4 regions of the Mesorhizobium hunchu genome follow, and region 1 is predicted to be linked to each of the others. Evidence: predicted binding sites of a transcription regulator. Region 1 holds the regulator's gene; each other region holds the start of a gene.
The links. The regulator HrcA, encoded in region 1, represses chaperone genes, less so after heat shock. The targets are predictions, from matches to a motif close to GTTAGCACTCNCNNNNNGNGAGTGCTAAC.

Region 1 (6,963 bases):
CGTCGGGCATGGCGAATTTCTTCGCGGCGTGAAGCGCATGGAAGGGCGTGCCTTCCTCGATGGTGAGCTGGTAGAGCGACAGATGGTCTGCGGCGTGGCCGATCGCTTCCTCCAGTTCGGCGGCCCAGTCGTCCGGCGTCTGGCCGGGGCGGGCGTAGATCAGGTCGAAGGAAAGGCGCGGAAAGATGTCGCGCGCCAGCCCGATCGCCTTCAGCGCCTCCTCGACATTGTGCAACCGGCCGAGGAACTTCAGGTCGCGGTCGTTGAGCGCCTGCACGCCGAGCGACACCCGGTTGACGCCGGCCGCCCGGTAGCCGCGGAAGCGTTCGGCCTCGACAGAGGAAGGGTTTGCCTCCAGCGTGACCTCCGCGCCGGCGGCCACGGTCCAGTTGGACGCGATCGCATCGATCACGGCGCCGACCGTCTCCGGTTTCATCAGCGAAGGCGTGCCGCCGCCGAGGAAGATCGACGTCACCTCGCGCGGCCCGCTACGCGCGCGCATCGTGGCAAGCTCGGTCGCGAAGGCGCGGGAGAACCGCTCCTGATCCACCGGCTGATGGCGGACATGGCTGTTGAAATCGCAATACGGGCACTTCGCCGCGCAGAACGGCCAATGGACATAGACCCCGAAACCGGGCGTGCGGTCGAGGATCAACTGAACGTCTCCAGGAGACCGGAGCTTTCGTTCTGCAAAAGCAGACTACCCCCACCCCTAACCCCTCCCCGCAAGGGGGAGGGGGAGCTGCCGCATGCCAGGAATCCCCCTCCCCCTTGCGGGGAGGGGTTAGGGGTGGGGGTAAATAGCGTCGATAGGAGCATATTCAGGCCGAACCCAGCCGCGCCTCAGCGAATTTCTTGAACGCCCGCGCCCTGTGCGACAGCGCTTCGGCGTCTCCCGGCTTCCAGCCGTGTTTCTTCTCTGCCGTCATCTCGCCGAAGCTCTTGTCGTAGCCGTCGGGCACGAAGACGGGATCGTAGCCGAAGCCGAGCTCGCCGCGCGGCGGCCACACCAGCTTTCCTTCCGCCTCGCCGCGATAATATTCCGCCTCGCCGTCCGGGAAGGCCAGGCAGATGACGGCGACGAAGCGGCCGGTGCGCTGCGCCGGCTCGGTCGCGCCGGCCTTTTGCAGCGCGTCCTCGGTTTTTTGCATCGCCATGCCGAAATCGCGGCTGCCGTCCGGCTTCTCGGCCCAGTTGGCGGTATAGACGCCGGGCGCGCCGTCCAGCGCATCGACCACCAAGCCGGAATCGTCCGACATGGCCGGCAGGCCGGTGGCTTTTGCCGCGGCGAAGGCCTTGATGTAGGCATTCTCCTCGAAGGTCGTGCCGGTCTCTTCCGGTTCCGGCAGGCCGTATTCCCTGGCTGACTTCGCCTCGAAGCCGAACGGCGCCAGAAGATCGGCGAATTCGCGCAGCTTGCCTTCATTGTGGCTGGCGACGACAAAGCGTTTGCCTTCGAGAGGGTGCATCATGGTCTCCGGACTTAAAGGCCCCAGATTTTCGGTTCGGCGAATTCCAGCGAATTGCCGGATGGGTCGCGGAAATAGATCGAGCGGCCGCCTTGTTCCTGGCCCGGTTTGGGCGGCCAGTGGAAATCGGCTTCGATGGCGACGCCACGCTCGCCCAGTTTCGCTTTCCAGCGCTTGATCTCATCTTCCGTCGCTGCAAAGCACAGATGTCCCTCGCCGGCTGCGCCATGCGGCGGCACCGGCAGCTTCGCATCGGGGGAGGGCGGTTCTCTCGTCGCCTCGGCGTTGAACAGCAGGAGCACGCCCGCGCCACAGCGGAAGAACACATGCCGGCCATCCGCCCTGGCGATCCGCTCCAGCCCGAGGACATCGGCATAGAACGCCTCGGCCGCATCGAGGTCGGCGACGTAGAGGGCGGATTCGAGGATGGCGGAAGGTTGCATCTAGATCCCCACGGATCGAGGAACCTTACCCCCGCCCCTAGCCCCTCCCCTCAAGGGGGAGGGGGATTTGGCGTGCGGCAGCTCCCCCTTGAGGGGAGGAGCCAGGGGTGGGAGTGTGTGGTAGGACGTCGGAAAGTTCATCGACCGATCTACGAAACCGCCAGCTTCTGCAAATCCACCAGCCGCGCGATGCCCTTCTTGGCCAATCCCATCAGCGCGGAAAACTGCTCCTCGGAAAATGGCTCGCCCTCGGCCGTGCCCTGGATTTCGACAATCCCGCTTTTGCCGGTCATGACGAAATTGGCGTCGGTGCCGGCCGACGAATCCTCCAGATAGTCGAGGTCGATCACCGGCTGGCCGTCATGGATGCCGCAGGAAATGGCGGCGACGTGGTCCCTCAGCACCCTGTCCACCTTGACCATCTGGCGCGCCTCCATCCAGCGCAGGCAGTCGTGCAGCGCCACCCAGCCGCCGGTTATGGAGGCCGTGCGCGTGCCGCCGTCGGCCTGGATGACGTCGCAGTCGACCGTGATCTGAACCTCGCCCAGCGCCTGCATGTCCACCACCGCACGCAGCGAGCGGCCTATCAGGCGCTGGATTTCGAGCGTGCGGCCGCCCTGCTTGCCGGCCGACGCCTCGCGGCGCATGCGGTCGCCGGTCGAGCGCGGCAGCATGCCGTATTCGGCCGTCACCCAGCCCTTGCCGGAATTGCGCATCCAGCCCGGCACCTTCTCCTCCAGGCTCGCCGTGCACAGCACATGCGTGTCGCCGAATTTCACCAGGCACGAGCCTTCGGCGTGCTTGGACACGCCGCGCTCGAAGGAGATGGCGCGCATTTCATCGTTCTGGCGCTTGGAAGGACGCATCCGGGTCGCTCTCTGTTCTGAATCGTGCCGGGCTTGTAGCCCCCCCGCGCAGACGGCGCAAAGGAAAACCGCCCGCGCTTGCGCCGCCTGTGCCCAGGTCTATATCCTTGTCTCGGAGGTTGACCGATGACGAAGCCGATCACGGATCCCATCTTTCAGGCCGCGGCGCTGCAGTCGCCCGCCTTGCAGTCGCTCGACCAGCGCTCGCGCGAGATCTTCCGCCGCATCGTCGATTCCTATCTGCACGACGGCGAGCCGGTCGGCTCTCGCTCGCTCTCGCGCATCCTGCCTTCGTCGCTGTCTCCGGCCACGATCCGCAACGTCATGAGCGACCTGGAGCATCTTGGGCTGATCTACGCGCCGCACGTCTCGGCCGGCCGCCTGCCCACCCAGCAGGGCCTGCGCTTCTTCGTCGACGCCTTCATGGAACTGGGTGATCTGGCGGATGAGGAGCGCCGTGTCATCGAGACCCAGATCAAGGCGTCCGGCGAGGGCGCGTCGCTGGAGCATATGCTGACCGAGGCCAGCCAGATGCTGTCGGGCATGTCGCGCGGAGCCGGTCTCGTGCTGGCGGGCAAGAGCGAGGCCGCGCTCAAGCATATCGAATTCATCCAGCTCGAGCCCGGCAAGGCGCTGTGCGTGCTGGTGTCCCAGAACGGCGATGTCGAGAACCGCATCGTCGAGTTGCCGCCCGGCGTCACCGTCTCGCAACTGCACGAGGCGTCGAATTTCCTCAACGCGCACATCCGTGGCCGCACGTTGTCGGAAGCGCGCGGCGAGATCGAGCGGCTGAAGGAGGAAACCCGCCAGGCGCTCGATTCGCTGTCGCAGGACTTGGTGGAAAAGGGCCTTGCGGTATGGGCCGGCGCCGACAGCGGCCTGCCGGCACGGCTGATCGTGCGCGGCCGCGCCAACCTTCTGGAGAACGTCACTGCGCAGGCCGATATCGAATTGCTGCGTCATTTGTTCGACGACCTGGAGACGCAGGACGGCCTGATCCAGCTTCTCGACGTGGCCGAGCAGGGCTCGGGCGTGCGCATCTTCATCGGCTCGGAGAACAAGCTGTTCTCGCTCTCCGGTTCCTCGCTGGTGGTCGCGCCCTACCGCGACAAGGATGCCCGCGTCATCGGCGCGCTCGGCGTCATTGGCCCGACAAGGCTGAACTATGCCCGCATCGTGCCGATGGTGGACTATACGGCGCAACTCATCTCGCGCATGCTGCGTTGACCGACAGGCCTGCCGCGCAAGGAGCAACATCATGGCGTTCGAATCGATCAAGGCTGAAATCGACCTGCTGCTGGCCGCCATGATCAACCAGCCCGAGGACGCGCGCGAGATTCGCGAGCAGGTGCGCGAGAAGCTGAACGAATTGCGTGCGATGGGGATGCCGCTGCCGGCAGATCTGGTGGCGCTGGAATCGAAGCTCGATCGCGCCGAGGACGGCGACAGCGACGACTGATCCTTCGGCGGGCGCATCCGAGCTTGCCCTGAACGCAAGGGAGAGCAGCGTGAAAACAATCGCCCTGGCAATACTGGCTTCCTTTGCATTTGCCGGCTTCGCGAGCGCCCAGCAGCAAGCGAGCCCCCTGCAGGGAAAGGACGCCTTCGGCGGCTGGCGCGACGACAAGCCGGGAGTGTGGCGCCTGATCCGGCCCGGCGATCTGACCGCGCCCGATCTCGGCGGCTCGGCTTCCAACAGCGCGGACAAGGTGGCGGTGCCGCAGGCGGCCGCTCCCCGACTGCCGCAGGGGTTCTCGGCGACCATGATCGCCTCCGGCCTGCGCGGCCCGCGCGTCGTGCGTGTCGCGCCGAACGGCGACCTGTTCGTCGCCGACAGCCGTGCGAACCGCGTCCTCGTCTATCGTCTGGACGGCAGCGGCAAGGTCGCCGAAAAGGGAACCTTCGCCGATGGCCTGCGCCAGCCTTATGGCATTGCCTTCCATCCAGCGGACAGGCCGGAATGGGTCTATGTCGCCAATTCCGACAGCATCGTGCGGTTTCCCTATCGCGACGGCGACCTGAAGGCGTCCGGAAAACCCGAGACGATCGTGTCCGGCATCCCGGCCAACCATCACTGGACGCGCGACATCGTCTTCTCGTCCGACGGCAGGACGCTTTACCTGTCGGTCGGGTCCGGCTCCAACGTGGCCGAAGGCATCGGCAAGGCGCCCGAGGGCGGCATCGGGGCATGGGCGGCCGGCGAGGCGCCGGGAGCCGCGTGGGGATCGGAACAGGGCAGGGCCGAGGTGCGCGCCTACGATCCGGACGGCGGCAACGGCCGCGTCGTGGCGACGGGCCTGCGCAACTGCTCGGGCATGACGCTGCAACCCGCCACCGGCGCGCTCTGGTGCGTCGTCAACGAGCGCGACGGGCTGGGCGACGACCTGCCTTTCGAATACGCCACCAGCGTGAAGCAGGGCGCGTTCTACGGCTGGCCCTGGTACTATATCGGGTCCAACGAGGATCTGCGCCATGCCGGCGCGCGGCCGGACCTCGCTGGCAAGGTGACCGTCCCGGACGTTCTCATACAGGCCCATTCCGCGCCGCTCGGCATCGCCTTCTACCAAGGCAGCCAGTTTCCGGCGGAGTATCGCGGCGACGCCTTCGTCACCCTGCACGGCTCCTGGAACCGCGGCACGCGCACCGGCTACAAGGTCGTGCGCCTGAAGTTCGACAATGGCAGGCCGACGGGCGCCTATGAGGATTTCATGACCGGCTTCGTCGTTTCCGATGCCGCCGTCTGGGGCCGGCCCGTCGGCGTCGCTGTCGCGAAGGACGGCGCGCTGATCGTCACCGAGGACGGGTCGGGCACGATCTGGCGCGTGGCTTACAATGGTAAGTAAAAGCTAACCGAACTTGCGCCGCGCCTCCAGCGCCAGCCCCATGCCGACGCTGCCGAAGCGGTCGCCGTCGACCACCCGCGCCTGCGGCACCAACTGAAGGATCGCCTGCCGGGCCGCCGGAATGGCCGTCGAGCCGCCGGTCAGGAACACGGCGGTGATGTCTCCGGCGCTCAGCCCCGCATCCTCGATCGTCGCCGAAACGGTGGCGGCGACGCGCTGCACCGCCTGCGCGATCGTCTGGTCGAAGTCGCGCCGGGTCAGGCGAGGGGTGGCAATGTCGTAGGGCATCGCGATCACCGTCTCGTCCGCGTCGGTCAGCGCGATCTTGGCCTGCTCGACCGTGCCGGCCAGCGCATGGCCCAGCCGATGGTCGACGATGGTGATCATGCGTTCGACCAGATCAGGTCGCGCCGCCTCGAAGCGGATTTGCCTGAGGTCGTTCATCGCCTTGGGCGTATAGAGCAGGTTGATGCGGTGCCAGGTGGCGAGGTCGATGAAATAGCCGGCAGGCAGGTTGCGCTTGCCGTCCTTGGTCGGCGTCAGATAGCCCAGTTCCGGCATGACATGGGCGATCGATACCAGCCGGTCGAAATCCGTGCCGCCGATATGCACGCCGCGATTGGCGAGGATATCGTCCTTGCGGTCGGCGGCCCTGGCGCGCTCCGGCGAAACGCGGACGATGGAGAAGTCGGAGGTGCCGCCGCCCATGTCGACGATCAGCACCGTCTCCTCGCCGCGCACGGCCTGCTCGTAGTCGAGCGCCGCCGCGATCGGCTCGTATTGGAAGGCGATGTCGGTGAAACCCTGTGCCCGCGCGGCCTTTTCCAGTTCGTCCTGCGCCTTGCGGTCGGCGTGCGCGTCGTCGTCGACGAAATGCACGGGGCGGCCGAGGACGGCGCTTTCGAAAGGCGCTTCGGCGAAAGCCTCGGTGCGGCGCTTCAACTCGGCGATGAAAAGCCCGACAATGTCGATGAAGGCCATCGACCGCTTCTGGATGCGCGTCTTTTCATTGACCAGCGAACTGCCGAGGACGCTCTTCAGCGCCCGCATCAGCCGCCCTTCCACGCCATCGGCATAATTGGTGATCGCCTCGCGGCCGAAACGGGCGCGGTCGCCGTCGAAGGAGAAGAAGATGGCGCTGGGCAGCGTCGTCTCATCACCTTCCAGCGGAACGAGGCCGGCGCGCTCGTCCTGCGCCAGGCCGACGGTCGAATTCGACGTGCCAAAATCGATGCCGCCGATGACTGTTCGCATCGTCTCGTCCCGTCCTGTCTGGGAAGTCCCGTCGGTGGAAATGCCGGCGGCGGGCGCCGGGGTGCCGCGCCTAACCCGAACGGGCGCA
Region 2 (6,963 bases), on a different contig from region 1:
CGGCTCTCCTCGCGTCCCCAGGGAATAAGATCGCGTACGCTCATCGTCATTCTCCTTTCTATCGTCTTGGGCAAATCCTTTCCGGCGCCGGATTGCCTCAGGCAGCTTGTTTCTCAGTGGCCACCTTATCTGCGGCCTTGGCCTCGATGCGGGACCCCGCTTTGCCACTACCGATCTCGATCTTGCGCGGCTTCATCTCCTCGGGAATCTCGCGCTGTAGATCGATCGTCAGCAGGCCGTTGACGAGACCAGCTCCGGTCACCTTCACATGATCGGCAAGCTCGAAGCGGCGCTCGAACGGCCGCCCGGCAATGCCGCGATGCAGATAGTCGCCGTTGTCTTCCGCCGTTCTCTCGCCGGAGACGACAAGCATGTTGGGCTCGTGTACGATGCTTAGCTCTTCCTGGCCGAAGCCCGCCACCGCCATGGTGATGCGGTAGGCGTCTTCGCCTGTCCTGGCGATGTCGTAGGGCGGCCAGTTGTCGACGCTCGGCGTCCGGCTCGCGTTCTCCAGCAGGTCGAAAACACGATCGAAGCCGATGCTCGACCGATAAAGCGGGGAAAAATCGAATGCGGTTCTCATAGCCATATCCTCCATTGCTGAGCAACATGGGTACGAGGAGCGCCAAGGATGAGCGCTCCTTGACCTTGCCGACCCTAAAAGGGCGCCGGCGGATTCGATCTGGGAATTCGCTTTCCGCGCGTCAAGAGGTCGATCGCGGAACGTCCTTCGCCGACGCGCATTGTCTTGCCGTCGCCGGCGGGAATCTTCCGGTCAGCACCTTCCACATCAATGCGCAGGAGAGCGACCATGTCCATGACGCGGGAAGAGATCGTATCGGTCCTTGGGCCGACGGACGAAACGCTGGTCGCCGACATCCTGTCCACCGGCGCTTCCTTCGAGGAGTTGCGGGAAGCCTGGGTCTGGCTCAACGAGGACGAAGCGCTGATGGGCGAGGGACGGCCGCTGCCGGGCACGCGCGTCGCGGAACTGATCGACCTGCTGGACGCCGACGAGGACGATTGAGCGTTCCGGTGCCGGCATGAAGGTTCACGGTCTTGATGTTCTGCGCGGGGTTCCCATCTCCACGACAGGCGTGCATCGACAACGCCGTCCGATTGCTTGCTCGCAAAAGACGTCAAAAAGGAGGAAGTAATGAACGACGTTCGGTTTCCCGAACCTGTTACCCTCAAGTTTCCCAACGCTTCACGCAATGTCGCCAGCAGCTTCGAGGCGCTGGAGTGCCTGGACCAGCAGTGGCCCAAATGGGCGCGCGGGCGGAGCTGGCGCGTGGCGGAACGCGCCTGCCGGGATGCGCTAGACGGATGGCGCAGCGCACGCGACGCGCGCAAAGCCTTCCTCAAGGCGGCCAAACGGGCTGGATTGGTCCCGGCAGTGCGCGCTTCCCGCAAATCGCGTCCGGCACCGATGATCGACGGCCTGCGACCCGAACTGACCCTCAGTGGATGGCGATGACGCCGTCGACGGCCCGCCATTCCGACGGCTCGATGAGGCGATGGTGGGCGACGCGCACGGAGTGCAGCGCGCCCTCCAGTTCGCGTTCCCAATAACCGAGGAAGCCTTTCAGCTCCGGGAAGTGAGGGGCCAAATCATAGTCCTGCCAGAGGTAGAGTTGCAGCAGACTCGGGTGATCGGGAAGATGATAGTGGATTTCAGCCGTGGTCAGGCCGTAGCCTTCCATCTGCAGGCGGAATCCCCTGCTGACCGTGGTAGCCATATACGTCTCCTCTGCCTTGCGCCTCTATGCGTCCAGACAATCGAAGGTGCGTCGCCGACCGTCTGCGGCAGGCGAGGGCCCAGCCGTTCTGTCGAGCCGACATAGCGCGTCCATGATCGTGTCGAAGGAAACCGGTTGCTCGGCTCCCGGCGGTCGACGCAGCGCCGGAACGGATTCCACGGCGCAGGCGTCCGAGGCCCAGGACGACAGGATCGCACGCTTCTCCTGAATGTCGAGCGTGTCGTCCTTCAGGACGTCGTCGGGATGCCTGAAATGCCTCGCCGGCGACAACAGTCGGTCCAGCGCGAGGTCGGACGTTTCAGGAACGAGAGAGGGAATAATCGGTGTGGAATTCTGTCGGTCCATCTTGATCCTCCGTCTTTCCAAAAGCTCCTTTGCACGGTTTCGACTTCACAGCCTCGCCTATGGCGAAGCTTGGGATAATTTTGTTCGACCGTCTGGAAAATTCAAGCGGGAAATGCGCTGTTTCACTCCGATTAGCCGCGTGTTTTCATGGCACTAGCACTCATCTAGCGCGAGTGCCAAAATTTTTGCGCTAGCCTCTTGAAACCCGAAATCGCTGAAACTAGCTCGATAGGCGCGCGATGCCTGAAAGGGGGGCGCGCACCCCGTTCCGGTCCTGCCGGGCCGGTTCGGAGGGACCTCTCAAAATCTGTTTGTCCTGAAGGAGAACGATATGACGTTCCGTCCATTGCACGACCGTATCCTGGTCCGCCGCATCGAAGCCGATGAGAAAACCGCCGGCGGCATCATCATCCCCGACACCGCCAAGGAAAAGCCGCAGGAGGGCGAGGTCATCGCCGTCGGCCCCGGCGCACGCGACGAAAGCGGCAAACTCGTCGAACTCGACGTCAAGGTCGGCGACCGCATCCTGTTCGGCAAATGGTCCGGCACCGAGATCAAGCTGAATGGTGAGGACCTACTCATCATGAAGGAAAGTGACGTGATGGGCGTGATCGACCAGGCGGCCACGCTGAAGAAAGCGGCCTGATCGGCGCGAACCCGATATCAACCAGTCAACGAAAGCTGCCTATCGAAGGAGTGATCCAATGGCTGCCAAGGAAGTGAAGTTCCATTCCGACGCGCGCGAGCGCATGCTGCGCGGCGTCGACATTCTCGCCAATGCCGTGAAGGTGACGCTCGGTCCCAAGGGCCGCAACGTCGTCATCGACAAGTCGTTCGGCGCCCCGCGCATCACCAAGGACGGCGTGACGGTGGCGAAGGAAATCGAGCTCGAGGACAAGTTCGAGAACATGGGCGCGCAGATGGTTCGTGAGGTCGCCTCGAAGACCAACGATCTGGCCGGCGACGGCACGACAACCGCCACCGTTCTCGCTCAGGCCATCGTCCGGGAAGGCGCTAAGGCTGTCGCCTCCGGCATGAACCCGATGGACCTGAAGCGCGGTATCGACAAGGCGGTCGACGCCGTTGTCGCCGAGCTGAAGGCCAATGCCCGCAAGATCACGAAAAACGACGAGATCGCCCAGGTTGGCACCATCTCGGCCAACGGCGATGCCGAGATCGGTCGTTTCCTTGCCGAGGCGATGCAGAAGGTCGGCAACGAAGGTGTCATCACCGTCGAAGAGGCCAAGACCGCCGAGACCGAGTTGGAAGTCGTCGAAGGCATGCAGTTCGACCGGGGTTATCTCTCGCCCTACTTCATCACCAACCAGGACAAGATGCGGGTCGAACTGGAAGAGCCTTATGTGCTCATCCACGAAAAGAAGCTCGGCAATCTCCAGGCCATGCTTCCCGTTCTGGAAGCCGTCGTGCAGTCCGGCAAGCCGCTGCTGATCATCGCCGAGGACGTCGAGGGTGAGGCGCTGGCCACCCTGGTCGTCAACAAGCTGCGCGGCGGCCTCAAGGTCGCGGCCGTCAAGGCGCCGGGCTTCGGCGATCGCCGCAAGGCGATGCTGGAGGACATCGCCATCCTCACCGGCGGCACGGCGATCAGCGAGGATCTCGGCATCAAGCTGGAGAACGTCACGCTGCAGATGCTCGGCCGCGCCAAGAAGGTGGTGATCGAGAAAGAAAACACCACCATTGTCGACGGCGCCGGCCGCAAGGAAGAAATCCAGGGTCGCGTCACGCAGATCAAGGCGCAGATCGAGGAGACCACTTCTGACTACGACCGCGAGAAGCTGCAGGAGCGCCTGGCCAAGCTCGCCGGCGGCGTCGCGGTGATCCGCGTCGGCGGCGCTACGGAAGTCGAGGTCAAGGAGAAGAAGGACCGCGTCGACGATGCGCTGCACGCCACCCGCGCGGCTGTCGAAGAAGGCATCCTGCCCGGAGGCGGCGTGGCCCTGCTCAGGACCGTTAAGGCGCTCGACATGCTGGTCGCCGACAACGCCGATCAGAAATACGGCATCGATATCGTCCGCCGCGCCGTCGAGGCACCTGCTCGGCAGATCGCCGAGAATGCCGGTGCTGAAGGCTCCATCATCGTCGGCAAGCTGCGCGAGAAGACCGACTTCGCCTGGGGCTGGAATGCCCAGACCGGCGAATATGGCGACCTCTACCAGCAGGGCGTCATCGATCCGGCCAAAGTTGTGCGCACCGCGCTTCAGGACGCCGCTTCGGTCGCCGGCCTGCTGGTCACCACCGAGGCGATGGTGGCCGAGAAGTCGAAGAAGGAAGCGTCTGTCCCGGCAATGCCGGGCGGCGCGGGCATGGACTTCTGAGGCACTGATCACATGGCCCGCTCCCGTCACCGGGGGCGGGCATTTCGCAGATAATCCGGGGATGCTATGAACAAGATGACCGACATCGGATCCGTTCCAACGCCGACCCGTTCGCCGAGCGAGTTCCTCGCCTATGAAACGGAGTGCCGCAGCGCCTTGAAGCCGCTGCTGACGGGCCTGCTGGATAGGGCCGAATCCGCCGGCTGGAACCGCCGCACCGCAGCGTCCACGCTGATGTTCCTGGCCGCGCAGCACGTGTCGGCGGCGTCGGAGACATCCACAGTCGAGTGAAACCAAGATCGGTTCTCGCTGACGGCGCTCCAGAATGGAACGCACAACGTCCTGAGTAGTGGCGCGCAAATGCCCTTTTGGTCTTTCAACAGAGCGCTAATCCGATATGGTCGCCGATAGGGGGCAATCGAGGGCCGGACCGATGCAGGAATATCTGGATCACAAGCTCGAATGTCCCTATTGCGGAACGATCCGGCTTCGCATTCCCGTCGGTGCAACCGAAGCGACTGAAATCAAATGCGATGACTGCGGCAAACCTTTGGGCACTTGGGGCGAGCTACAGGACGATTTTGCAGAGCAAGGCGGCCATGACGGCATTTTTCGGCTGTCAAAAGGCAGGATCAAACGGATCGAGTAGGAAGCTCGCAGATCACACCGCCACCCGAGCACACGGATCCGGATGCGCATTTGCGTAAGAGATAGGAACGGCGACACCGTGGGTCGCCGCCCTGAGATCGCACTGCAGATCAGACGTGTAGCTGTTGACCGGAGCTTGCAGCTTTCGGTGTCGCCTCGTCCTCGACCAGAATGTCTTTCTTCCTGGCGAACTGCATGAGAATGCCGCGTGCTGTCTCTGCGTCGACTTCGCCGGCCAGTGCAGCTTTGCAGGCGCGAATCGCCGCCCTTTGCTCCGGACTGTTTCCACACCAATCCGTGACGAACTGGTAAGCATCCACGACCGAGTTCAGCTGCCGCGGAAAGCCGAGCCCGACCCACACGCGGACAGGCTTTTCGAAGGGTTGAGAAAGCATCGTATCCTCCCTTCGTCGCGTCAGGCGGAAACGCCGCCAGTCTCGCCGGCTTTCGGCCCGGTCATCCAGGGCATCGCCACGGAGACATCCTCGAGGATTTTCGCCGAACGGGCAAAGCCGGCGAACGCCTCGCGCGCCGCCTTCAGCGGCACAAGGCCATCGAACGCGCGGTGGCACGCCCGCGTCGCCGTTTCATAGATCACGCCACGGCGGTGCCTGGGCCATTCATGGAGAAAGTCGCAGGCATCCTCGAGACAGGCGATCTCCTGGATGAGACCTTCTGCGGCTCTCACAAATACGGGACTTTCGAATGTTCTCTCGCTCATTGAAACCTCCAATGGTTGAACGATTTCAGCTGGTTGAGGAATGGTCACCCCGGCAATCGGCAGCGACCAGGAGAAATATGTGAAGGCTGGTTTTCGGCGTCAAGACTATCTATTGCAGCAATTGCGGTGGCTATCTTGGCCTTTTGGGGAGAACTGCCGCGGGACTTCGCAAGGCAGATAGCGAACGCCGAAAGCATCGATCTCAATCATGGAACGATGACCAAAACGCGTAAGCGCGTCGCCGGGTCAATCAGGCGACTCGTCCGACCGTTCGATCAAGCCGAGACGTCAATACGGCCGCTCCTGTCGGAGCGCCTTTTCGGAACTGTTCTGTTCCGCACCGTCATCGGATCGATTCAGCGTCACCGTGCAGCGGATCAGGAAATTCCAGTCCGGCCCATGCTCAACGATGAGATGAAGGTCCGAAATCTCTTCGAAGTAGTGCTCGACGCTCTTCGGCCCATCATCGCAGCAGTACTCGATAACGGCCTTCCAGCGCTTTTCGCCATGAAGATTGATCACGTTGTTCATCTTCGCTCCGTAGCGGCCGCGATTTTCGATCAAGGCGAGAAGCCGGTTGCCGAAATCAATACAGTCGAACCGTGGGATCAATCCTGATCCCGGCGCCGGTCACGGCGGCGATAAAGGCTGTACTGACCTTTTCGGGAGTGGAGGCGCCCGCCTTGACGCGTGAGCAGCAATCAATCGCATCCAACCACGCCGCGCTGCCATATTCTTTGTGATTGGCAAACAGGAAGTCGGCCGCCTGCGACACCGAGGAGATCAGACTGAAGCCCGTCCGATCATCGTAGATCACCAAAGGCATCCTGAAGTTCTGGTTGTTCATCGCGGGCCCGTAGAAATTTCCGACATGCCTACTCTGCAGTTGCAGGACTACCAGCGGACGGCTCAGTGCATTTGGTGCCTGAGCTTCGTTTCAGCCGCCCTGCGACGCGAACCGTCGGTATAGCCCTGCCTTCGGCGTCGCGCCTCGTCGGGTCGCGCATCCAATTTTGCGGATCTGAAACGTGTCGCCACAACGGGCGATCTTCCCAGCAGCATGTCGTAGAATTTCGTTACGGCGAGCCGACAATCGAGATAGGTGGAGGGCATTTCAATATCCTTCTCTGTTGGAATTCGGCATCTGTCCTGC
Region 3 (6,963 bases), on a different contig from region 1:
ACCGCAGGACTAACGGCAATTCATAGTATGAGGAACCGTGCAGGGCGGCGTCCTGGAACTGCCATTGCGGCTTTTGCGACCAGTGCGTTTCCTCGAACTGGTGCTGGACATAGAACAGCCAGATACCCGCCGATCCTGCCAGCACCACGACCGATAGCTGCACAAGCATGAACGTCTCGAAGCCGACCAACCAGACGAGGCCAAGGGCCAGAACCAGGATCGCCAGATTGGTGGCCATGGTCGAGATCCACGGCTCCATGCCCGAGCGCATCATGCCGAAGGGCAGCCTTTGCTTGAACAGGAAAAGCCAGATCGGGCCGATGCCGAACATCACGAACGGGTTGCGGTAGAGCCTGTAAGCGAGGCGGTGCGATCGCGAGAGGGATCGGTATTCAGCCACGGTCAGGGTCGTGATGTCGCCGACGCCGCGCTCGTCGAGATTGCCGGCAGAGGCGTGATGCGCCGCATGCGCGCGGCGCCAGTAATCATATGGCGTGAACGTAAGGACGCCGATCAGGCGACCGGTCCAGTCATCCGCCTTGCGGTGGGCGAAGAAGGAGCCGTGGCCGCAATCGTGTTGGATCATGAACAGGCGGAGCAGGAATCCCGCCGCTGGAATTGTCAGCGCCATCCCCCACCAGAAGCCATGATGCACCGCCAAGGCGGCAAGCGTCCAAAGGGCGACGAACGGGATGAGCGTGACCATCAGTTCGAGCAGACTGCGTCCCCTGCGCGGCTTCCGGTAGGCGGCGAGAATTTTGGGCCAGGCCCGTTCGCTGCCCCGGAGCGGGGAGATGGGTGCGTCGGTCAACGACAATGGGCGGGCCTCCATAGGTTTGGAGATTGCCGAACGGCACGATGCTGCAAGCGGAACTCGTGGCGTAGAGAAGTCATCACGCTTGGGGTTTCATATGAGACGGTTGTCCTCAACCGTTTGGCGGGCACGCCGGCGTGTGCCGTCGGTGTCGGCTTTCCGGCGCCGTTCGGCAGCCGCCTTGCGGATGCTTTCGAAGCGGTTTTGTTCGTTGTCTTCAGTTGCGGGCTTCGGATCGATTTTCTTCATGTAGACGATCATCGAATGGACTCCTTGGTGCGGATGGTCAAGCAGATCGCCGGAGATCCATCCGGCGATCGGGGGGCTCGCCTCAAAGACTATGCGGCGAGAGCCGTGGCGCAGCCCTGGACGCCCAGCCTGTCGGGGCTGGTCTGCCCGGGCATGGTCGCCCAGCCGCCGGCCTCGATGAACTGTCGTTTCGTGTAGCTGTCGCTCAGGGCCTTCAACTCGGCGAGTTTCGCCGCCTTGTCCGGTGCCGCGTTGAATCGTTCGACGCATATGGCGGACGCCAGTTCTCCGCGCGCGTTGTCACCTGCTGTCGCGGCCATCGCCTGCGAGGTGCCGCCGGTCACCCAGCCACCCCAGCTGAAGCCGACGGCTATCGTGGCGACGATTGCCGCGATGCACGCCCAGGCCAGCATGGTCTTCGAAGGCTGATAGTCTTCCCAACGCCGCGAGAGGGATCGTTTCGTCGTGCTTTGCATGGCCATGGTATCAATCCTTTCCGATTGAAGTTCCGATTGTCCCCGCCGGCGGCGGAGGGGTGGGCACTGCCTTCGTATGTTGGCTCGGGCGCGACGGCCTGAAACGAAATACGAAATCGGGAGATGCCATCCCTGGCATCCGCGACCGTCGATGCGCCTAGTCGCCCATCCCGCCCATGCCGCCGTTTCCGGCTGCAGAGGCGGCGGAATCCTTCGCCGGGATATCGGCAATCATCGCCTCCGCGGTTATCAGCAAGGCGGCGATCGAGCCGGCGTCCTGCAAGGCGGTGCGCACCACTTTGGCGGGATCGAGGATGCCGGCCTTGATCATGTCGACATAGGTCTCGGTCTGTGCGTCGAAGCCCTGGTTGTGATCCTTGCTGTCCGCGAGCTTGCCGATGACGATGGAGCCCTCGACGCCGGCGTTTTCGGCGATCTGCCGGACCGGCGCTTCCAGCGCCCTGAACACGATCGAAATGCCGGCGGTGATATCCGCATTGGCGCTTGTCAACGAGGCCAGTGCGGTCCTGGCGCGCAACAGTGCGACGCCGCCGCCCGGCACGATGCCTTCCTCGACGGCGGCGCGCGTGGCGTTCAGCGCGTCGTCGATGCGGTCCTTCTTTTCCTTGACCTCGGTCTCGGTCGCTCCGCCGACGCGGATCACTGCGACGCCGCCGGCGAGCTTGGCCAGCCGCTCCTGCAGCTTTTCCTTGTCGTAATCCGAGGTCGTTTCCTCGATCTGCGCCTTGATCTGGGCGATACGCGCAGCAATGCCTGCCTTGTCGCCGGCGCCGTCGACGATCGTGGTGGTGTCCTTCTCGATCAGCACGCGCTTGGCGCGGCCGAGCATGTCGAGCGTGACGTTTTCGAGCTTGATGCCGAGATCCTCGGAGATCATCTGGCCGGCGCTCAGCACGGCGATGTCTTCGAGCATCGCCTTGCGGCGGTCGCCGAAGCCCGGCGCCTTGACCGCCGCGACCTTGAGGCCGCCGCGCAGCTTGTTGACGACCAATGTCGCGAGCGCCTCGCCTTCGACGTCTTCCGAGATGATCAGCAGCGGCTTGCCGCTCTGCACGATCGCCTCGAGGATCGGCAGCACGGCCAGCAGGTTGCCGAGCTTCTTTTCATGGATGAGGATGTAAGGATCCTCCAGCTCCACGCGCATTTTCTCGGCGTTGGTGATGAAGTAGGGCGAAAGATAGCCGCGGTCGAACTGCATGCCCTCGACTACGTCGAGCTCGGTCTCTGCCGTCCTGGCTTCCTCCACGGTGATGACGCCTTCGTTACCGACCTTGTCCATCGCCTTGGCGATCATGGCGCCGACGCCGGCGTCGCCATTGGCCGCGATGGTTCCGACCTGGGCGATCTCGCCGGACGATTTGACCTTCTTCGACCAGGCCTGGATTTCTTCCACGACCGCGGCGACGCCGAGATCGATGCCGCGTTTCAAATCCATCGGATTCATGCCGGCCGCAACCAGCCTGACGCCTTCGCGCAGGATCGAGGCGGCAAGTACGGTGGCGGTAGTGGTGCCGTCGCCCGCAAGGTCGTTGGTTTTCGAAGCCACCTCGCGCACCATCTGGGCGCCCATGTTCTCGAATTTGTCGGCGAGTTCGATCTCCTTGGCGACCGTTACGCCGTCCTTGGTAATGCGCGGCGCGCCATAAGCTTTGTCGATGACGACGTTGCGGCCCTTCGGCCCCAACGTCACCTTGACGGCATTGTTGAGCAGCTCGACGCCGCGCAGCATCCTGTCGCGGGCATCGGTGGAGAATTTGATTTCCTTGGCAGCCATGGTGTTCGTCCAGTTCGATATTGAGATGCGGGATCGAAGATCAGGCGGCCTTCTTGGCCGCAGTACCAGTCTTCTCGACAATGCCCAGGATGTCGCTCTCCTTCATGATAAGGAGATCCTCACCGTCGATCCTGACCTCGGTGCCGGACCATTTGCCGAACAGGATGTGATCGCCCGCCTTGACGTCGAGCGGGGTCAGTGTGCCGCTTTCATCACGCGAACCAGGGCCGACGGCGATCACCTCGCCTTCCTGCGGCCTTTCCTTTGCCGTGTCGGGAATGATGATCCCGCCTTTGGATTTCAAATCGCCTTCAGCGCGTCGAATGACGACGCGGTCGTGAAGTGGCCGGAATTTCATTGGAATCTTTCTGCGGCAGGCGCGTAGGGCTGCCACGACACCAACATAGGGCGTTTGGCACTCGATTGATAGGAGTGCCAAAATTAATTCTTGCATATTTCAAAATATCTCTTTGATTATCTCATGTAATTTACAGAATTCCCCCTTTTTGAAGCTCCTATTGTTGGCTTCAAGCGGTTGTTTATTTTACGTAAATTGAATTTTTTAATTTGTGATCGGAAATAAAAATCTGTCCGCGCCTTGTTCGCAACTCAATTGAAGTGCATATAAGAGGCTCGTTGATTTGGCCGATTTGGCTTTTGCGGTGTCAGAGACCCGCCATTCACCACCGAATTCTCGATAGCGGCTCCATCGCGCCAATCCGGCGCGGATACCGCTCCGTTCGAACCCTGGAATGAACGCCGGCGCTGACCACGGATGTACTGGCAGCATCGGCATCGTTCCGGTTCGGATGGGAACAATGTGGAAGGCGCCTGTGCGTGCTCCTGCGGAAATCGTGACCATGGCCAGCCGTACCACACAGACCGTCGTTCGCTTCTCCGCACCATTCAGGCTGCCTGACATCGATACGGTGCAACCGGCTGGCGACTATCGCGTCGATCATGATGAGGAAACGATCGAGGGCGCCTCCTGGCTTGCGTGGCGACGTGTCGGCGCTTTCATCCACTTGCCGGCCATCGGTATGCGGGGACCTACACAGCAGATGGTACCGATCAATCCAGCGGACCTCGACGCCGCACTCGAAAGGGATAAACAACCATGACTTATATAAGCGGCCGGCAACCCGGCGTACGCTTTGTCCGGCCCGCCCCCGCAACCCATCTTTTTGCGGTGGGCCAAGCCGTCCGCCTGCGTAGCAGCTTTGGCACATTCCCTAAGACTGCGGAAATCTACCACATCACGGGCACGCTCCCGCCAAGGGGAAATTCGCTTCAGTACCGCATCCGCAACGATGACGAGCGCCATGAGCGGGTGGCGACACAAGACAGCCTGGAACCGATCCGTCCTCCGCAATCCAACGAGGGTGCAACTCTCATCATAAGGACGTTTGGCCATGGCTAAGGGACAGAAACGCAGCAATCGCGAGATGAGGAAGCCGAAGCAGGACAAGGCGCCGCCCAAGCCTGAAAGCGGGTTCAGCAACCCGATCAAGCTCGTTACAAACAGCAACGCCCCGCGTGGCAATGGCAAGGGCCGATGACCGTGGTCGGCGAGACCGGTGGCAAGAACGATGAAGATCGTGATCGAATTCTACCGGATCCGCGACGCCGACGATGCCCATGCCGTCATCGGTCGTGAAACCGTGGAGGTCGACGGTCTCGACGGCGCCATCGCAGCCGCACAGCTGTTGGCGCGGACCCTCGACATGCCACAGCGCCCTGACTCGATGATGATCACCGACGCGAACGGCAAGGTGCATTACTGTGGCATTATCGGCTTGGAAGCGGTAAACGAAGAAAGGCAATAAAATGAATACGCACATCAACAGCGGAGTTGAACGGAAGCGAATTGCCGCCGCGATTAGCGTCTGGGAAAATGAGGGCGGTGCGCCCGGACAGGATTCCATGCACCATCAGTATGGCCGCCGGATCGAAGCCGACCGCTCCTGGACGATCTATCATGTCTTTACCGGCATTCCGGCGCGCTTCGGCGACGCCGCCATGACCGGCCTGAGCCGCATGGACGCAACCAGCGGCATGCTGCGTCTCAACCTGCGCAACGCCGAGCGCCAACGTGAACGCCTCGAACTCTCGTCTTTCAAGACAATCCCGAAACCAGCGGAGTTCGGGTTATGACGCTGGCTTTCCCCAACCCAAGCCGCAGCTTCGACGAAGCGCGCAACGCCGTGCGCTTCATGGGCCACGACGGCATGTTCCAAATCCGCTTCTTCATCGAGGCGGGTGCGCTGACGAAATCGGATGCTGCCAGACGCGAAGCGGGGGCGCTGGAAGCCAGGTGCCTGACAGCCTTCGACGCGTTGCGCACATCCATCTACGATGTCGCGCGCGAGGCGTATTCCCACGGCCGCCGCGATTCCTACACGCTGACCGCCGCGGATTTTCGGTAACGCCTTACGATGCTGATCCGTTACGGCTATGAGATCACGCTGACGTGCCAGCAGCCCACCGCGTTGGTTTGCCTGCTCTCGGTCCACGAGGATCGCGCGGCCGAGATCACGGTGCCGGAAACGACCTTCACCAATCCCGACGTACGGGTGTCGACCTATCGCGATCTGTTCGGCAACCGCTGCCGCCGCCTCGTCGCTCCGGCAGGCGACCTGACGATGTGGGGCGACGCCACGATCGAGGACGACGGCAGGCCGGATAGGGTGGCGCTAAATGCCCAAGAAGTGCCCGTGCCGAACCTTCCAGACGACAGCCTCGTCTACCTCATGGGTAGCCGCTACTGCGAGACGGATAAGTTGAGCCAGCTCGCCTGGGATATCTTCGGCGCCGTTGTTCCGGGATGGGGCCGCGTGCAGGCGGTCTGCGACTTCGTCCACAACCACATCCGCTTCGACTACATGCAGGCCCGCTCGACGCGCACGGCCTTCGAGGCCTATCACGAGCGCGTCGGCGTCTGTCGCGACTTCGCGCACCTTGCCGTCGCGTTCTGCCGCTGCCTCAATATTCCCACCCGCTATGTCAACGGCTATCTCGGCGACATTGGCGTTCCGGTCGTCGACCCGATGGATTTCAGTGCCTGGATCGAAGTCTTCTTGGAAGGCGAATGGCACACATTCGATCCGCGCAACAACACGCCACGGATCGGCAGGATCGTCGTTGCACGGGGCCGCGACGCGGCAGACATCCCGTTGATCAATTCGTTCGGCCCGCATGTCCTGAAGGCGTTTAGGGTCTGGACCTATGAGGCGCCGGAACCGATCGGGTGAAAGGTGTTTCCAGTCAGGCCGTTCAGGCCGTCACGCGTTCCACGACAGTGCGGAACCTTTCCTGCCCAGCGGGCTTGTAAAGCATGCGCCTCACGACACTGTGATTAAATCCAACAAGGCGTTCCAAGGAAACTCCCGTGGCAAAAGAAAAAACGCTGGAAGACCTCTTCCACGACACACTCAAGGATATCTACTACGCGGAACGGAAGATCCTGAAGGCTCTTCCCAAGATGGCGCGTGCCGCATCCTCACCCGATCTCAAGGCGGCCTTCGAGAAGCACAAGGATGAAACCGAGGGCCACGTCGAGCGCTTGCAGCAGGTGTTTGAGCTGATGGGCAAGCGCGCCCAGGGCAAGACCTGCGAGGCCATCGAAGGCA
Region 4 (6,963 bases), on a different contig from region 1:
TGGCGATCGTGGTGTCGAGCGCCTGCATGATCGTCGCCAACATGAGGGCGACCGTGATCAGCCCGCGATGCGGTACGTCATAGGGATTGACCGGATCAGCCTGGGCCATGATCTGAACTCAACCGCGACCGGCGCCTTACTCGTCCTGGGCGGCCACGGCGTGACCGCCGAGGAAGCTCGGCAGGCCGCGCGCCACGCCCGTATCGACGGACACGTCGGCGCTCATGCCGGCGCGCAGCGCCAGCTTGCCGCCGGCGTCGTCGAGTTTCAGCCGGACCGGAATGCGCTGGGTAACCTTGACCCAGTTGCCGGTGGCATTCTGCGCCGGAAGCAGCGAGAACTCGGCGCCGGTGCCGGCCCCGATGGCCTCGACCGTGGCCGCGAACGTCTTGTCCGGATAGGTGTCGAGAACGACCTCGGCCTTCTGACCGGGCTTCATGTTCGTCAGCTGCGTTTCCTTGAAATTGGCGTCGATCCAGGTGTCGCCCGTTTCGACCAGCGTGAACAGGGCCGTGCCGGTGGTCACATATTGACCGACCCGGAAAGACGCGGCCTGGTAAACCACGCCGTCCGCCGGCGCATGCACCGTGGTCTGGGCAAGGTCGTAGGCCGCCTTGGCGCGCGCCGCAAGGGCCGCCAGCACCGCAGGATGCTTGTCGGTCTCGATATCGGGATCGCCGCCGAGAGCCGCTTTAGCGCTCTCGATGCCCTGTTGCGCGACGGCCAGTTGCATCTTCGACTTGTCCAGATCGTTGCGCGCCTCGTCCAGCGACGACGTCGCGCTGATGCCCTTCTTTGCGAGATCGGCCGAGCGATCGTACTGCGACTGCGCGTAGTTGACTTCGCTCTGCGCAGACTTCTCCTGGGCAATCGCCTGATGATAGGCCGCGCGCAACTGCTCGACGTTCAGGCGCGCATTGGCCACGGCCGCATCGGCTTGTGCCAGTGCAATGTCATATGGCTGCGGATCGATGCGGAACAGCACGTCGCCTTTCTTGACAGCCTTGTTGTCGGCGACGTCGACGTCCACGATGCGACCAGCGGCATCGGCGGCAATTGAAACCCTCGCCTGCTGGAGATTCGCGTTTTCCGTCTCTTCGTAGCGACCGCCGGTCACCCATATGTAGCCGCCACCGACCAGGAGCAGAAGCGGCAGGGCGAGCATCAGGGCAAAGCGGCCCGTCCGGCGGCTTTTCCGTCTCGGCGCCACCGGCGCCGGATGTGCGGCTTCCGCCTGCTTCGGCGCATCCTGCTTCAGCGCTTCGTCCGCGGGCGTAGCCGGAGTCGGTTGGGCCGGTTGTGCCGGACCTTCCATCTCCACCTTGGTCACGTTCTCATCCACTTTTGCCACCGCGTTCATGCTGTTGTCATGCCTTCTGAAGTCTTGATCGTGCCGCAGGGCGGCTGTTCGCCATCGGACAGGTTTTCTGCCATCGCCTTGAGCGTGGAAATCAGGCCGCGACGGGTCTCCAGGGAAACGCCTCTGAGCGATTCCTCGTAGACTTCGGCAGCCAGCGCCTTGACCTCCGTATAAACCTCACGCGCCCTGGGCGTCGGATGGATGGTGCGGACACGACGGTCGTTGACATCCTGCCGCCGCTCGATCCAGCCGCCTTCCTCCATCCGGTCGATCAGGCGCGAAACGCTGATCGGCTCGATCTCGAGAAGTTCGGCCAGCCGTGCCTGCGCAACGCCCTCTTCCTTGGCGACACGTACCAGCAATCGCCATTGTGCGGCGGAAAGTCCTGTTTCACTGGCGCGCGCCTCGAAACGCTTGCGCAAAAGGCGCTGCACGTCGTGGATCAGGAATCCCAAATTCTCTATGCCATTCGAAACCATGAGCGGCATATATTATAAGCGTGCTTATCATTCAATCCGCTGCATCGCACAAAAACGCATGGCAGCCATGCCGGATCACGACGTCCCTAAGAACCGGTTACCGACCGGCGCCAGGAACGCTACAGGTCCAGATTCCAGTTCTGACCGACGAGATCCTTGCCGAAAGCGTGGTGTTTCTCCTCGTCGGCAAGCGTGAAGCCCGCCGCCTGATAGATGCGGCGCGCCGAGACCAGCACATCGTTCGTCCACAGGGTCAGCCGGCGATAGCCCTTCGCGCGGGCGAAGGCGATACATTCGTCGACCAGACGGCACCCGAGACCGAGACCGCGCGCCGAGGGCTCGACATAGAGAAGCCGAAGCTTGGCGATCGTATCGGATTTCTTCACGAGAAAGACCGAACCGATCACCTCGCCTCGCCGTTCGGCGACCCACGATGCCTCGCGCTCAGGGTCGAAATCCCTGACGAAGGCACCGAGGATTTCGGCCACAAGCGCCTCGTATGTCTCGTCCCACCCGTATTCACGGGCATAGAGCAGCCCTTGCCGATGTGTGATCCAACCGATGTCGCCCACCTGCAGCGGTCTCAGGATATAAGACGACGGCGGAGCATCGGCGCCAAGCAATGCACGTACATCTTCCATCGCGCCGACCAGACGCGCCCGGCTGGGTTCATCCAGGTGCGAGATCAACGCCGTCACCTGGTGTCTCGACGCAGCATCCAACGGGCCGAAAGCCTCACGGCCGGTCTTGGTCAGGACTATCGAAGCCTGGCGCGCGTCGGCATCGCTTGGCGTGCGCGCGATCAATCCATTCTCCTCGAAGCGCTTGAGCATCCGGCTGAGATAACCTGCGTCGAGACCCAGGCCGCGGCAGAGTTCGCTGGCGACGGATGCCTCGCGATGCGCGAGTTCATAGAGCACGCGCGCTTCGGTCAGCGAAAACCGGCTATCGAGCAACCCCTCGCTGAGCAGACCGATCTGCCGCGTATAGAAGCGGTTGAACCGTCGAACCGCAGCGATCGTGCCTTCCTCGGATATTTCCATTTCCGCCGACCTCCGATAACGACCGGCAGCATCGGAACTTTATTTGACTGAGTCAACTATCTATCGCGAACGATGCCATATTTGCGATCCTGCGTGGGGCAGGTCGGACAAAAGAGCGGCGCCTTCCGTTATTTTTACGTCGCGCGGGCTCGCGCTTCTTGACTCACGAAGTGAGGAAAACTATCTCACCGGCACGTTAGCACTCGCCAATGGGGAGTGCTAATTGTGTTCGGCGCAAGCCGGACGGAGGAATCCTTTCTCACATCGTACTGAGGCAAGCAAATGGCAAAGTCGAAGTTCCGCCCGCTTCATGACCGCGTGGTCGTCAAGCGTGTTGATTCCGAAGAGAAGACCGCTGGCGGCATCATCATCCCCGACACGGCGAAGGAAAAGCCGCAGGAAGGCGAAGTCATCGCCGTCGGTTCCGGCGCCCGCGACGAGGCCGGCAAGCTGGTTCCGCTGGACGTCAAGGCCGGCGACCGTGTGCTGTTCGGCAAGTGGTCCGGCACCGAAGTCAAGCTCAACGGCGAAGACCTTCTGATCATGAAGGAATCCGACATCATGGGCATCATCGGCTGATCGGCCGGCGTCCCATTCTTCACAAGCCAAACTGAATTTCGGATCTGAAGATCCAGGAGTATTGAAATGGCAGCCAAGGAAGTAAAATTCTCCCGTGACGCCCGCGAGCGCATGCTGCGCGGTGTCAACATCCTCGCCGATGCGGTGAAGGTCACGCTCGGCCCCAAGGGCCGCAACGTCGTCATCGACAAGTCGTTCGGCGCTCCGCGCATCACCAAGGACGGCGTCACCGTCGCCAAGGAGATCGAGCTGGAGGACAAGTTCGAGAACATGGGCGCCCAGATGGTGCGCGAAGTGGCCTCCAAGACCAACGACATCGCCGGCGACGGCACCACGACCGCCACGGTGCTCGCCCAGTCGATCGTTCAGGAAGGCGCCAAGGCGGTTGCCGCCGGCATGAACCCGATGGACCTGAAGCGCGGCATCGATCTCGCCGTCGGCGAAGTGGTCGCTGCTCTCGGCAAGTCGGCCAAGAAGATCAAGACCTCCGACGAAGTCGCTCAGGTCGGCACCATCTCGGCCAATGGCGATGAGTCGGTCGGCAAGATGATCGCCGAGGCGATGCAGAAGGTCGGCAACGAGGGCGTCATCACCGTCGAGGAAGCCAAGACCGCCGAGACCGAGCTGGAAGTGGTCGAGGGCATGCAGTTCGACCGCGGCTACCTGTCGCCCTACTTCGTCACCAACCCCGACAAGATGGTCGCCGAGTTGGAAGACGCTTACATCCTCCTGCACGAGAAGAAGCTCTCCAACCTGCAGGCGATGCTCCCGGTTCTGGAAGCCGTCGTCCAGACCTCCAAGCCGCTCCTCATCATCTCCGAGGACGTCGAAGGCGAGGCGCTTGCCACGCTGGTCGTCAACAAGCTGCGTGGCGGCCTGAAGATCGCCGCCGTCAAGGCTCCGGGCTTCGGCGACCGCCGCAAGGCCATGCTTGAGGACATCGCGATCCTGACCGGCGGCCAGGTGATCTCGGAAGACCTCGGCATCAAGCTCGAGAACGTCGGTCTCAACATGCTCGGCCGCGCCAAGCGCGTGCGCATCGAGAAGGAGAACACCACGATCGTCGACGGCGCCGGCAAGAAGGCCGAGATCCAGGGCCGCGTTGCCCAGATCAAGCAGCAGATCGAGGAGACCACCTCCGATTACGATCGCGAGAAGCTGCAGGAGCGCCTCGCCAAGCTGGCCGGTGGCGTCGCCGTCATCCGCGTCGGCGGTGCGACCGAGATCGAGGTCAAGGAGAAGAAGGACCGCGTCGACGACGCCCTGAACGCCACCCGCGCGGCGGTAGAGGAAGGCATCGTCTCCGGCGGCGGCACTGCTCTGCTGCGTGCGTCGACCGCCATCAAGGCGACCGGCGTCAACGCCGACCAGGCGGCCGGCATTGCCATCGTCAAGCGCGCCCTGCAGGCTCCGGCCCGCCAGATCGCGTCGAACGCGGGTGCTGAAGCCTCGATCGTTGCCGGCAAGATCCTCGAGAACAAGTCGGCCACCTTCGGCTACAACGCCCAGACCGGCGAATATGGCGACATGATCTCGCTCGGCATCGTCGATCCGGTCAAGGTCGTGCGCACCGCGCTGCAGGACGCCGCTTCGGTCGCCGGCCTGCTGGTCACCACCGAGGCCATGATCGCCGAAGCTCCGAAGAAGGACGCTCCGGCCCCGGCCATGCCCGGCGGCGGCATGGGCGGAATGGGTGGCATGGACTTCTGATCCAGCCTTTCAGGCACACAAAAAAGGGGCGGTCGGCAACGACCGCCCTTTTTCTTTCGGGGAAAAATGAGAGGACCTACCGGGACACGTTGCAGGCAGAGATGTCGCCGGACGCGAGGTCGCCTGACTTGGCTTCCTGTCGCGGCAGCATGATTTCAAGAATGGAACGGCATTGCGGCCGCGCCCCTCGATAGGGACGACGCCCCGTCACACGGTTGCGGCGCTCTTCGATTGGAAATCGGCGGAGTACCGCAATTCGCGCATGGGCCGCACCTTGGCGGTGGTCTCGGCATAGATCGGATGCGCCTTGTAGGCGGAAAGCGCAGCCTGGTCGGTGAACTCGGCATAGACCACGATATCGATCTCATCGGACATGGGATCGACCTTGCTGTTCAACGCCACCTCGAAGAATGTCGAATGAGGGATGCGGCCGAGTTCCATCAATCCGACGCGCACGCGCTCCATTTCGTTTTTGTCGCGGGCGCTGAAGAATACGATATGGCGGATCAACGATGCCTCCTGTGAAACGGGATCGACTATCCGGCCGCACCGACGGCGACCTGCCCCTTTCCGGAGGGTGGTTTTGGTTCCCCGGGATGCTCGCGTCAACCGGCAGCTTGTCGCGGGCGCGAGGCTGCCGAGACAGTCAGCCGGTGACCGAGCGGACGAGATGCGCCGTGAAGCGCATAACCTCGTCGATATATTGCCCGTGATTATAGATGATGTCCCACGCTGCGAAAAATCCCAATGCCGCGAAGAAGATGACGTAGCGCATGGCCGATCATATCATGCGTTTTCCAAACGATATAGTGACAGGCGGACGGCCGTCCCGCCTTCAGGGCGAGAACGATCCGGCAAACGACCGCGGGGGTCGCATGCGGGAAATCCTCGTTCTTCGGCGGGCGTAGGATGAAAAGGTGGACAAGCGAGACATGAGCAATGACTGATACGGACGACGAAGGCGGGGCGCAGTATGCGTCACCGCCCTGCTTCATGCACGAGCTCGATCCTTCCTTCCAGGCGCCGGTTGCCGACTGGAGTGACGTGCGCCGCTGGCGCAAGGCCGAGCGCGAGCGCCTGATCCAGTCCAGGCTCGCGGTCTCCGCCGACGCCCGCACCGCGATGGCAGCACGCATCGCCGACGGCCTCGACGAACTGATCGGCGACGTCGCCGGAAAGATGGTCAGCCTCTACTGGCCATTCCGCGGCGAACCGGACCTTCGTCCCTGGATGGCGACCGTCGTGGACCGTGGCGGCCAGACCGCGCTCCCCATTGTGATCGAAAAAGGCCATCCCTTGGTTTTCAAGGCCTGGAAAGCGGGCGAACCGCTGGAAAAAGGCGTCTGGAACATCCCTGTCCCGGCCGCCGGCGACCCGGTGTTTCCGGACGTGGTCATCGCGCCGATCGTGGGCATCGATCCGAATCGTTACCGGCTCGGCTATGGCGGCGGCTTCTTCGATCGCACGATTGCGGCCATGCCGCGCAAGCCTCTGGTCATCGGCATCGGCTACGAGCTCCAGCGCATTGCGACGATCTACCCGCAGCCGCACGATATCCCGATGGATGCGGTGGTCACCGAGGCTGGTCCGCGTCGCCCTGGGTGATCAATCGGGCGCTGCGCTGCCCTGTCGTGTAGATCCACAACCAGCTCAGAGCCACCGCCAGCCGGTAACGCAGGCCGATGAGGAAGAAGATGTGGCTGATGCCCCACAGCCACCAGGCGAGCCATCCGGTGAAGCGCAGGCGTCCGAAATCGATGACCGCGGCGCGCTTGCCGATGGTGGCAAGGTC

Region 2: groES (co-chaperone GroES) is a predicted target of HrcA. The motif match lies at 2,258-2,286, and genes of this name have one in related genera.
Region 3: ABMA46_RS19285 (co-chaperone GroES) is a predicted target of HrcA. The motif match lies at 3,746-3,774, and genes of this name have one in related genera.
Region 4: groES (co-chaperone GroES) is a predicted target of HrcA. The motif match lies at 3,078-3,106, and genes of this name have one in related genera.

The regions. Positions count from the first base shown of each region.
Region 1 is NZ_JBEBMG010000002.1:277,434-284,396, forward strand. It holds gene hemW (radical SAM family heme chaperone HemW) at 1-655, opposite strand, end outside; gene rdgB (RdgB/HAM1 family non-canonical purine NTP pyrophosphatase) at 822-1,469, opposite strand; gene ABMA46_RS04830 (VOC family protein) at 1,484-1,912, opposite strand; gene rph (ribonuclease PH) at 2,062-2,778, opposite strand; gene hrcA (heat-inducible transcriptional repressor HrcA) at 2,905-4,005, shown strand; gene ABMA46_RS04845 (hypothetical protein) at 4,037-4,237, shown strand; gene ABMA46_RS04850 (PQQ-dependent sugar dehydrogenase) at 4,287-5,621, shown strand; gene ABMA46_RS04855 (Hsp70 family protein) at 5,625-6,875, opposite strand.
Region 2 is NZ_JBEBMG010000014.1:52,665-59,627, reverse strand. It holds gene ABMA46_RS19425 (Hsp20/alpha crystallin family protein) at 1-44, opposite strand, end outside; gene ABMA46_RS19420 (Hsp20 family protein) at 98-583, opposite strand; gene ABMA46_RS19415 (hypothetical protein) at 812-1,027, shown strand; gene ABMA46_RS19410 (DUF982 domain-containing protein) at 1,157-1,477, shown strand; gene ABMA46_RS19405 (usg protein) at 1,461-1,739, opposite strand; gene ABMA46_RS19400 (hypothetical protein) at 1,764-2,105, opposite strand; gene groES (co-chaperone GroES) at 2,437-2,751, shown strand; gene groL (chaperonin GroEL) at 2,810-4,441, shown strand; gene ABMA46_RS19385 (hypothetical protein) at 4,508-4,732, shown strand; gene ABMA46_RS19380 (hypothetical protein) at 4,875-5,090, shown strand; gene ABMA46_RS19375 (DUF982 domain-containing protein) at 5,200-5,484, opposite strand; gene ABMA46_RS19370 (DUF982 domain-containing protein) at 5,505-5,810, opposite strand; gene ABMA46_RS19365 (hypothetical protein) at 5,826-6,428, shown strand; gene ABMA46_RS19360 (DUF982 domain-containing protein) at 6,397-6,657, opposite strand.
Region 3 is NZ_JBEBMG010000014.1:39,134-46,096, reverse strand. It holds gene ABMA46_RS19305 (fatty acid desaturase) at 1-832, opposite strand, end outside; gene ABMA46_RS19300 (hypothetical protein) at 908-1,075, opposite strand; gene ABMA46_RS19295 (hypothetical protein) at 1,153-1,545, opposite strand; gene groL (chaperonin GroEL) at 1,697-3,334, opposite strand; gene ABMA46_RS19285 (co-chaperone GroES) at 3,375-3,692, opposite strand; gene ABMA46_RS19280 (FHA domain-containing protein) at 4,195-4,455, shown strand; partial or broken gene ABMA46_RS19275 (hypothetical protein) at 4,452-4,751, shown strand; gene ABMA46_RS19270 (hypothetical protein) at 4,747-4,893, shown strand; gene ABMA46_RS19265 (hypothetical protein) at 4,924-5,160, shown strand; gene ABMA46_RS19260 (hypothetical protein) at 5,162-5,488, shown strand; gene ABMA46_RS19255 (DUF1488 family protein) at 5,485-5,760, shown strand; gene ABMA46_RS19250 (transglutaminase-like domain-containing protein) at 5,770-6,585, shown strand; gene ABMA46_RS19245 (YciE/YciF ferroxidase family protein) at 6,723-6,963, shown strand, end outside.
Region 4 is NZ_JBEBMG010000006.1:171,832-178,794, reverse strand. It holds gene ABMA46_RS12985 (DHA2 family efflux MFS transporter permease subunit) at 1-109, opposite strand, end outside; gene ABMA46_RS12980 (HlyD family secretion protein) at 137-1,360, opposite strand; gene ABMA46_RS12975 (MarR family winged helix-turn-helix transcriptional regulator) at 1,357-1,839, opposite strand; gene ABMA46_RS12970 (bifunctional helix-turn-helix transcriptional regulator/GNAT family N-acetyltransferase) at 1,959-2,882, opposite strand; gene groES (co-chaperone GroES) at 3,165-3,461, shown strand; gene groL (chaperonin GroEL) at 3,528-5,171, shown strand; gene ABMA46_RS12955 (Dabb family protein) at 5,379-5,681, opposite strand; gene ABMA46_RS12950 (hypothetical protein) at 5,818-5,946, opposite strand; gene ABMA46_RS12945 (5-formyltetrahydrofolate cyclo-ligase) at 6,111-6,776, shown strand; gene ABMA46_RS12940 (NAD(P)/FAD-dependent oxidoreductase) at 6,745-6,963, opposite strand, start outside.